One region of the Oceaniradius stylonematis genome, then DNA from elsewhere that is predicted to be linked to it. Evidence: riboswitches for the same ligand, from Rfam matches in the RefSeq annotation. Region 1 holds a riboswitch; the other holds the start of a gene.

Region 1 (3,406 bases):
GGGTGATATAGGCGTGCTTGGCCATGGCGGGATGCGGACCCGGCGGCGCACCGCCGGACCCGGTCATTGCGCTCGCGATCAGGACACGCTTTTCAGGCGCTTGCCCTCGGGGTCGGCCTCGACGGTCTTGGCGATGTCCTTGGTCCAGGCCGAAACCGCCGGCACGCGCGACCGGTCGACGCGGTAGGCGAACTTCTTGGCCACATCGACGACCTCTTCGAGCAGTCCTTCGGCGAGCGTGATCGGCTCGAGGCCGAGCGCCAGAAACTGCTCGTTTTTGACGACAAGCTCGTTCTCGGCGGCTTCCTTGCGCGGGTTGGGCAGGAAAGCGATCTTCGCGCCGGTCATCCTGGCAATCATTTCGGCCAGATCGCGCACCCGGTGCGTCTCGGTCATCTGGTTGAAGATCTTGACCTTGTCGCCCTTGGCCGGCGCGTCGGAAAGCGCCAGCTCGATGCAGCGCACCGAATCCTGGATGTGGATGAAGGCACGCGTCTGCCCGCCGGTGCCGTGCACGGTCAGCGGATGGCCGATCGCCGCCTGGATCAGGAAGCGGTTGAGCACCGTGCCATAATCGCCGTCATAGTCGAACCGGTTGATCAGCTGCGGATGCAGCTTCGTCTCGGCGGTGTGCGTGCCCCAGACGATGCCCTGGTGCAGGTCGGTGATCCGCAACCCGTCATTCTTGGCATAGAACTGGAACAGCAACTGATCGAGACACTTGGTCATGTGGTAGATTGAGCCGGGGTTCGCCGGATAGAGGATGTCCTGGGTGACCGTATCGCCGTCCATCGTCTCGATGCCGACCGGCAGATAACCCTCGGGGATTGCCGCACCGATGGTCGAATAGCCATAGACGCCCATCGTGCCCAGATGCACCAGATGCGGATCGATGCCGATCTCGACGATCGCGTTGAGCAGATTGTGCGTGGCGTTGACGTTGTTGTTGACCGTGTAGTTCTTGTGCCGGTCGGTCTTCATCGAATAGGGCGCGGCGCGCTGTTCGGCGAAATGGACGATCGCGTCCGGGCGGTGCTCGGCGAGCCAGCCCTTGAGCACGTCATAGTCGCGGGCCAGATCGATCAGGTGGAAATGGATGCGGCGGCCGGTCTCGGCGTGCCAGATGCGGGTGCGCTCCTGAATCGAATCCATCGGCGTCAGCGACTGCACGCCCAGTTCGGTGTCGATCCAGCGGCGCGACAGATTGTCGATGATGTGGACGTCATGGCCCTTGGCCGACAGGTGAAGCGCGGTCGGCCAGCCGACAAATCCGTCACCGCCCAGAACTGCAATTTTCATGATCGTGGTCCCGATTCGTTGCGTCGCGCTTCCCCTAGGGGCTCAATGTGACATTTGTGACAAACGCGACCCGATCACAAATGCTGGCCTGCTTTAACGCCTGTCGTGACGCGAGACCAGTATTGCACGGATCGATGCTTTGATGTATCGGCAGCCATTCCGCGTCGCGCGGGAGAGACCGGGCAACCGTCGAGGTTGGCCCGGCGCCGAAGGAGCAACCGCCCCGGAAACTCTCAGGCGAAAGGACTGCGCGACGCCTTGAAAATCTGGAGAGCGGCACGTCGCCACGACGTGCCCACCGAAGGAGCAAGCCCAGCACCGGATGGTCCGGTGCGATCCGCAGAGCCGGAGCGGGCAAAACTCTCAGGTTTCCTGACAGATGGGGCACGGACCGGATCGCCGCGCGCGGCCGGCCGAACCGTCAGGAGCCGGATATGGCACATATCGCAGTCATCGGCGCCGGGATCACCGGCGTCACCACCGCATGGTCGCTGCTCGGACGCGGCCACGATGTCACCCTGTTCGACAAGAACCGCTATGCGGCGATGGAAACGAGCTTTGCCAATGGCGGGCAGCTGTCGGCTTCCAACGCCGAGGTCTGGAACCATTGGAGCAACGTCGTCAAGGGCATCAAATGGATGATGCGCTCCGACGCTCCGCTGAAATTCTCACTTGCACCGTCGTGGCACAAATATTCCTGGATGGCCGAGTTCCTGGCCAGCATTCCGCACCATGATCGCAACACCGTGGCGACCACGCGCATGGCGATCGCCGCGCGCGAGCATCTGTTCGCGATGGCGCGCGACGCCGGTATCGATTTCGATCTCGAACGGCGCGGCATCCTGCATGTCTACGCCGACCGCACGGGCTTCGAGCATGCGGCGAACGTCAACCGCCTGCTGGCGCGCGGCGGGCTCATGCGCGAGGCCGTGTCGCCGGCCGACATAAGAGCGCTGGAGCCGGCGCTGAAAGGCGAGTTTTTCGGCGGCTTCTACACGCAGGGCGATTCGACCGGCGATATCCACAAATTCTCCGTCGGCCTTGCCGATGCGTCCGTCAAGCGCGGTGCGATCTTCGTCAACGAAGCCGCAATCACACGGCTTTCGCGCGATCAGGGCGGCGTTGCCGTTGCGTTCGACCATCGCGGATCGGCGCATGATGCCCGCTTCGATGCGGTGGTCATCTGTGCCGGCACGGCCAGCCGGGCGTTGGCGGCCCAACTCGGCGACCGCGTCAACATCTACCCGGTCAAGGGTTACTCGATCACTGTCGATCTGGCCGACGCGGCAAGCCGCGAGGCGGCGCCATGGATGAGCCTTCTGGACGACGACGCCAAGATCGTCACCAGCCGTCTGGGTGCCGACCGGTTCCGCGTCGCCGGAACGGCCGAGTTTGCCGGCTTCAACCGCGACATCCGCGCCGAGCGGATCGCACCGCTCGTCAAATGGTGCGAACGGCACTTCCCGGCGATGCGCACCGAGCACGTCACGCCGTGGGCCGGGCTGCGGCCGATGATGCCCAACATGATGCCGAAGGTCGGCGCGGGACGAGCGCCGGGCGTCTACTACAACACCGGCCACGGCCATCTGGGTTGGACGCTCAGCGCCGCAACCGCGGACATGATCGCGGCGCGGATCAATGCCGATCATGCGGGCCGGACAACGATGGGATCGGTGGCGATGGCCGCCGAATGAGGTTGCAGGACGGCAAAGTTTCACCGGAAAGTGAGTTTCCGGTGAAGCGCCGACCCGGTAGCGTTTCGTCCATGCGCGCAGAACCATTCATGCCGATGATCACCCGGCGAACACTTCTGGCCGGCACGGCGGCAACCCTTGCCGCGGTCGCGTCGGGCCCGGCCCGCGCCGCGGCGGCTGTCAGCGGCGTGGTCGAACTGTTCACCAGCCAGGGTTGCAGTTCCTGCCCGCCGGCGGATGCGGCGCTTGCCGAGTTCGCCGCCGATCCTGACGTTCTCGCGCTTGGCTACCATGTCGACTACTGGGACTATCTGGGCTGGGCCGACACGCTGGCGAGCCCCGACAACACGGCCCGCCAGCGCGCCTATGCGACAACGCTCGGCAGCCGCTCCGTCTACACGCCGCAGGCGGTC
Region 2 (3,406 bases), 1.6 Mb from region 1:
TCAGGCCGGACCTCGTTTACTGCGCCATTTCCGGCTTCGGCCAGGACGGGCCGCTCAAGTCGCTGCCGGCCTACGACCAGATCATCCAGGGCATGAGCGGTGTGATGTCGATCACCGGCGCGCCCGACACGGCACCCTATCGGGTCGGCTACCCAATCGCCGACACGATCGGCGGGCTGACGGCGGCATTCGCCATCTCGGCCGCACTGGCCGACCGCTCTGAAAGCTGCGGCCGGTTCATCGATGTATCCATGCTCGAATCGGTGATCGCCACCATGGGCTGGGTCGTCTCCAATCATTTGATGGCCGGGCGAATGCCCGAACCGATGGGCAACGACAATTTCACTGCCAGCCCGTCCGGCACGTTCCAGACCGGCGACGGGCCGATCAACATCGCCGCCAACAAGCAGGAACAGTTCGAGGCGGTGTGCCGCGTTGCCGGACGCTCCGATCTCATCGACGACCCGCGTTTTGCCAGACGGCAGGACCGGCTGGCGAACCGCGCCGCGCTGACCGCCGAATTGGAAGCCGCATTTGCCGGCAAGAGCGCCGCCGAATGGCGCGCGGACCTCAATGCAGCCGGCGTGCCTGCAGGCGAGGTATTTTCCGTGCCGAACATTCTGGCCCATCCACAGATTGCCGAACGCGGCATGATTGGCGGGTTCGCCGATGCGCCCGGTGTCGGCCGCGATGTCAGGCTGGCGCGCACCGGCATCAAGCTGGACGGCGAGGCACCGGCCACGGCAACGCCGCCGCCGGAACTGGGCGCCGACACCAGCGCTGTTCTCGCCGAACTGGGCTATGATGAGGTGACCATCGCAAAACTGAGGAGCGTCGGGGCGATATGAGCGAGCAAGGACCGGCCGGCGACGACAAGTCCGCCCAGTGGTGGTCGACCGCGATCATCGACATGAAGCCCGGCGAAATCCGCTATCGCGGCTATGCGATCGAGGAATTGATCGGCAATGTCGGCTTGGTGCCGATGATCTGGCTGATGCTGCGTGGAGACCTGCCAACGAAGCCGCAGGCGGCGCTGCTCGACGCGGTGCTGATGTCCGCCGTCGACCACGGACCGCAAGCGCCCTCGATCGCCATTGCCCGCATGGCTGCGACCTGCGGCGTCGGGCTCAACAATGCGATGGCCTCGGCGCTGAACACGCTCGGCGATGTGCATGGCGGCGCCGGCGAACAGGCAGTTGCCCACTATCAGGCGATCGCGGCGCGCGTGGAGGACGGCGCGGATGTCCCGGACGCCACCCGCGCTGAACTGGACGCGTTCACTGACGCCGGCGGCAAGCATGTGCCTGGCTTCGGCCACCGGTTCCACCCGGTCGATCCGCGCGCGCCTCGGCTTCTCGAACTGGTCGATGAGGCAGCCGCCAATGGCGATGTTACGGGACGCTTCGCGGAGATCGGCCGGGCCGTCGAAGACGAGCTCATGCGCCGCAAGGGCAAGCGCATTCCGATGAACATCGACGGGGCGACCGCCGTCATCTATGCCGAACTGGGCTTTCCCGCGCCGTTGGCCCGTGGCCTGTTCTGCCTGTCGCGCTCGGTCGGCATCCTCGCCCATGCCTGGGAACAGACCGGCGAAGGTGTGCGCAACAAGGGCCCGATCCCGCGCGATGTTCTGCCCGCCTATACGGGCGCCGGCCCGCGCAGGCTCGACCGCTGATGCGGGCGGACAAGATATGCGCCGTCTTTGCAACTTGACCGCGATGGCCGATTCGCCCTAGCACTTGGATCGTCGCGTTGGGAGAATCCGGCTCTGCCGGTGCCGAAGGAGCAACCGCCCTGGCAAACTCTCAGGCCCAAGGACCACCGCGGCATAGGACTCTGGAGAGAGGCCGTTACGGCCCGCCGACGGGATAACGATCTCAGGCAAACGGACAGAGAGGGCATCATCGGGCGCGGGTCGCGCCCCAACGATGATGCCGGCGTGCCCGGCAGAACCGACGAGGCGCGCATGCCGGACCTGAAACGCACCGCCCTTTACGAGCTTCACCAGGAGCTTGGCGCCAAAATGGTGCCGTTCGCGGGCCATGAGATGCCGGTCCAATATCCGCCCGGCGTGATGAAGGAACATCTGCACACACGGCGCGCGGCCGGCCTTTTCGATGTCAGCCATATGGGCCAGGTCATCGTGCGCGGTGCCGACGCGGCCGCCCAACTCGAGACCCTCGTGCCGGCAAGTCTTGCCGGTCTGGGCGAAAGCCGGCAGCGCTACGGGCTGTTCACGAACGATGATGGGGGCATTCTCGACGATTTGATGATCGCCAACCGGGGTGATCATCTGTTCCTCGTCGTCAACGCCGCCTGCAAGGACGCCGACATCGCACACATGCGGGCGAACCTGTCGTGCCCGGTCGAAGTGGTGGACGACCGGGCTCTCTTGGCATTGCAGGGGCCGGCAGCCGAAGCGGTTCTGACCGACATCGTGCCCGGGGTGTCCGCCATGCGGTTCATGGACGTGATCGTGACCGACAGCGCGTTTGGCGAAGTGTGGATCTCGCGTTCGGGCTATACGGGCGAGGACGGGTTCGAGGTTTCGGTGGCCGATGACCAGGCGGTCGCGCTGGCCCGCGCGCTTCTGGCGAGCGACGATGTGGAACCGGTCGGCCTGGGTGCCCGCGACAGTCTGCGCCTGGAAGCCGGGCTCTGTCTTTATGGCAACGACATCGACACCGGCACCTCGCCCGTGGAGGCCGGCCTGTCCTGGTCGATCCAGAAGGTGCGGCGGACCGGGGGCGACCGTGCCGGCGGATTTCCCGGCGCCGAGCGCATCCTGTCGGAGCTTGACAATGGCGCGGCACGTCGCCGCGTCGGCCTTCTGCCCGAAGGCCGGGCCCCGATGCGCGACGGCACGCCACTGTTCGACAGCGAAACGGCAGACAAACCGGTCGGCCACGTCACATCCGGCGCGTTCGGCCCGACCGTCGAACGGCCGGTTTCGATGGGTTACGTACCGACCGCCATGGCCGAAACCGGCACACGCCTGTTTGGCGAGGTGCGCGGCAAGCGAATGCCCGTCACCGTCGCCGATCTTCCTTTCACGCCGCCAAATTTCAAACGATAATCAAGGAGTTGCGCCATGAAATTCACGGAAGAGCATGAATGGCTGCGCGCCGATGGCGACGTGTTCGTCGTCGGCATCACGGAATATGCGGCCGAGCAGCTCGGAGATGTCGTGTTCGTCGAACTGCCCGAGGAAGGCAGCGACGTCAAAAAGGATGACGAGATCGTCGTCATCGAAAGCGTCAAGGTGGCCTCCGACATCAAGGCGCCGCTCGACGGCACGATCGTCGCGGTCAACGAAAAGCTCGCCGATGCGCCCGCGCTGGTCAATGAAGATCCGCTCGGCGAAGGCTGGTTCTTCAAGATGCGGATCGACGATGCGAGCGCCGTC

Evidence for each region. A riboswitch is a leader RNA that binds a small molecule or an ion and turns the genes downstream of it on or off. The one in region 1 is predicted to bind glycine.
Region 2: linked by a shared signal. The riboswitch ahead of gcvT (glycine cleavage system aminomethyltransferase GcvT) and the one ahead of ACOQOU_RS09200 (D-amino acid dehydrogenase) in region 1 are both predicted to bind glycine.

The regions. Positions count from the first base shown of each region.
Region 1 is NZ_OZ244994.1:1,871,991-1,875,396, forward strand. It holds gene ACOQOU_RS09190 (glycosyltransferase) at 1-67, opposite strand, end outside; gene ACOQOU_RS09195 (NAD-dependent epimerase/dehydratase family protein) at 79-1,299, opposite strand; glycine riboswitch at 1,459-1,558, shown strand; gene ACOQOU_RS09200 (D-amino acid dehydrogenase) at 1,734-2,993, shown strand; gene ACOQOU_RS09205 (DUF1223 domain-containing protein) at 3,065-3,406, shown strand, end outside.
Region 2 is NZ_OZ244994.1:3,436,275-3,439,680, reverse strand. It holds gene ACOQOU_RS16995 (CaiB/BaiF CoA transferase family protein) at 1-848, shown strand, start outside; gene ACOQOU_RS16990 (citryl-CoA lyase) at 845-1,675, shown strand; glycine riboswitch at 1,744-1,831, shown strand; gene gcvT (glycine cleavage system aminomethyltransferase GcvT) at 1,967-3,076, shown strand; gene gcvH (glycine cleavage system protein GcvH) at 3,092-3,406, shown strand, end outside.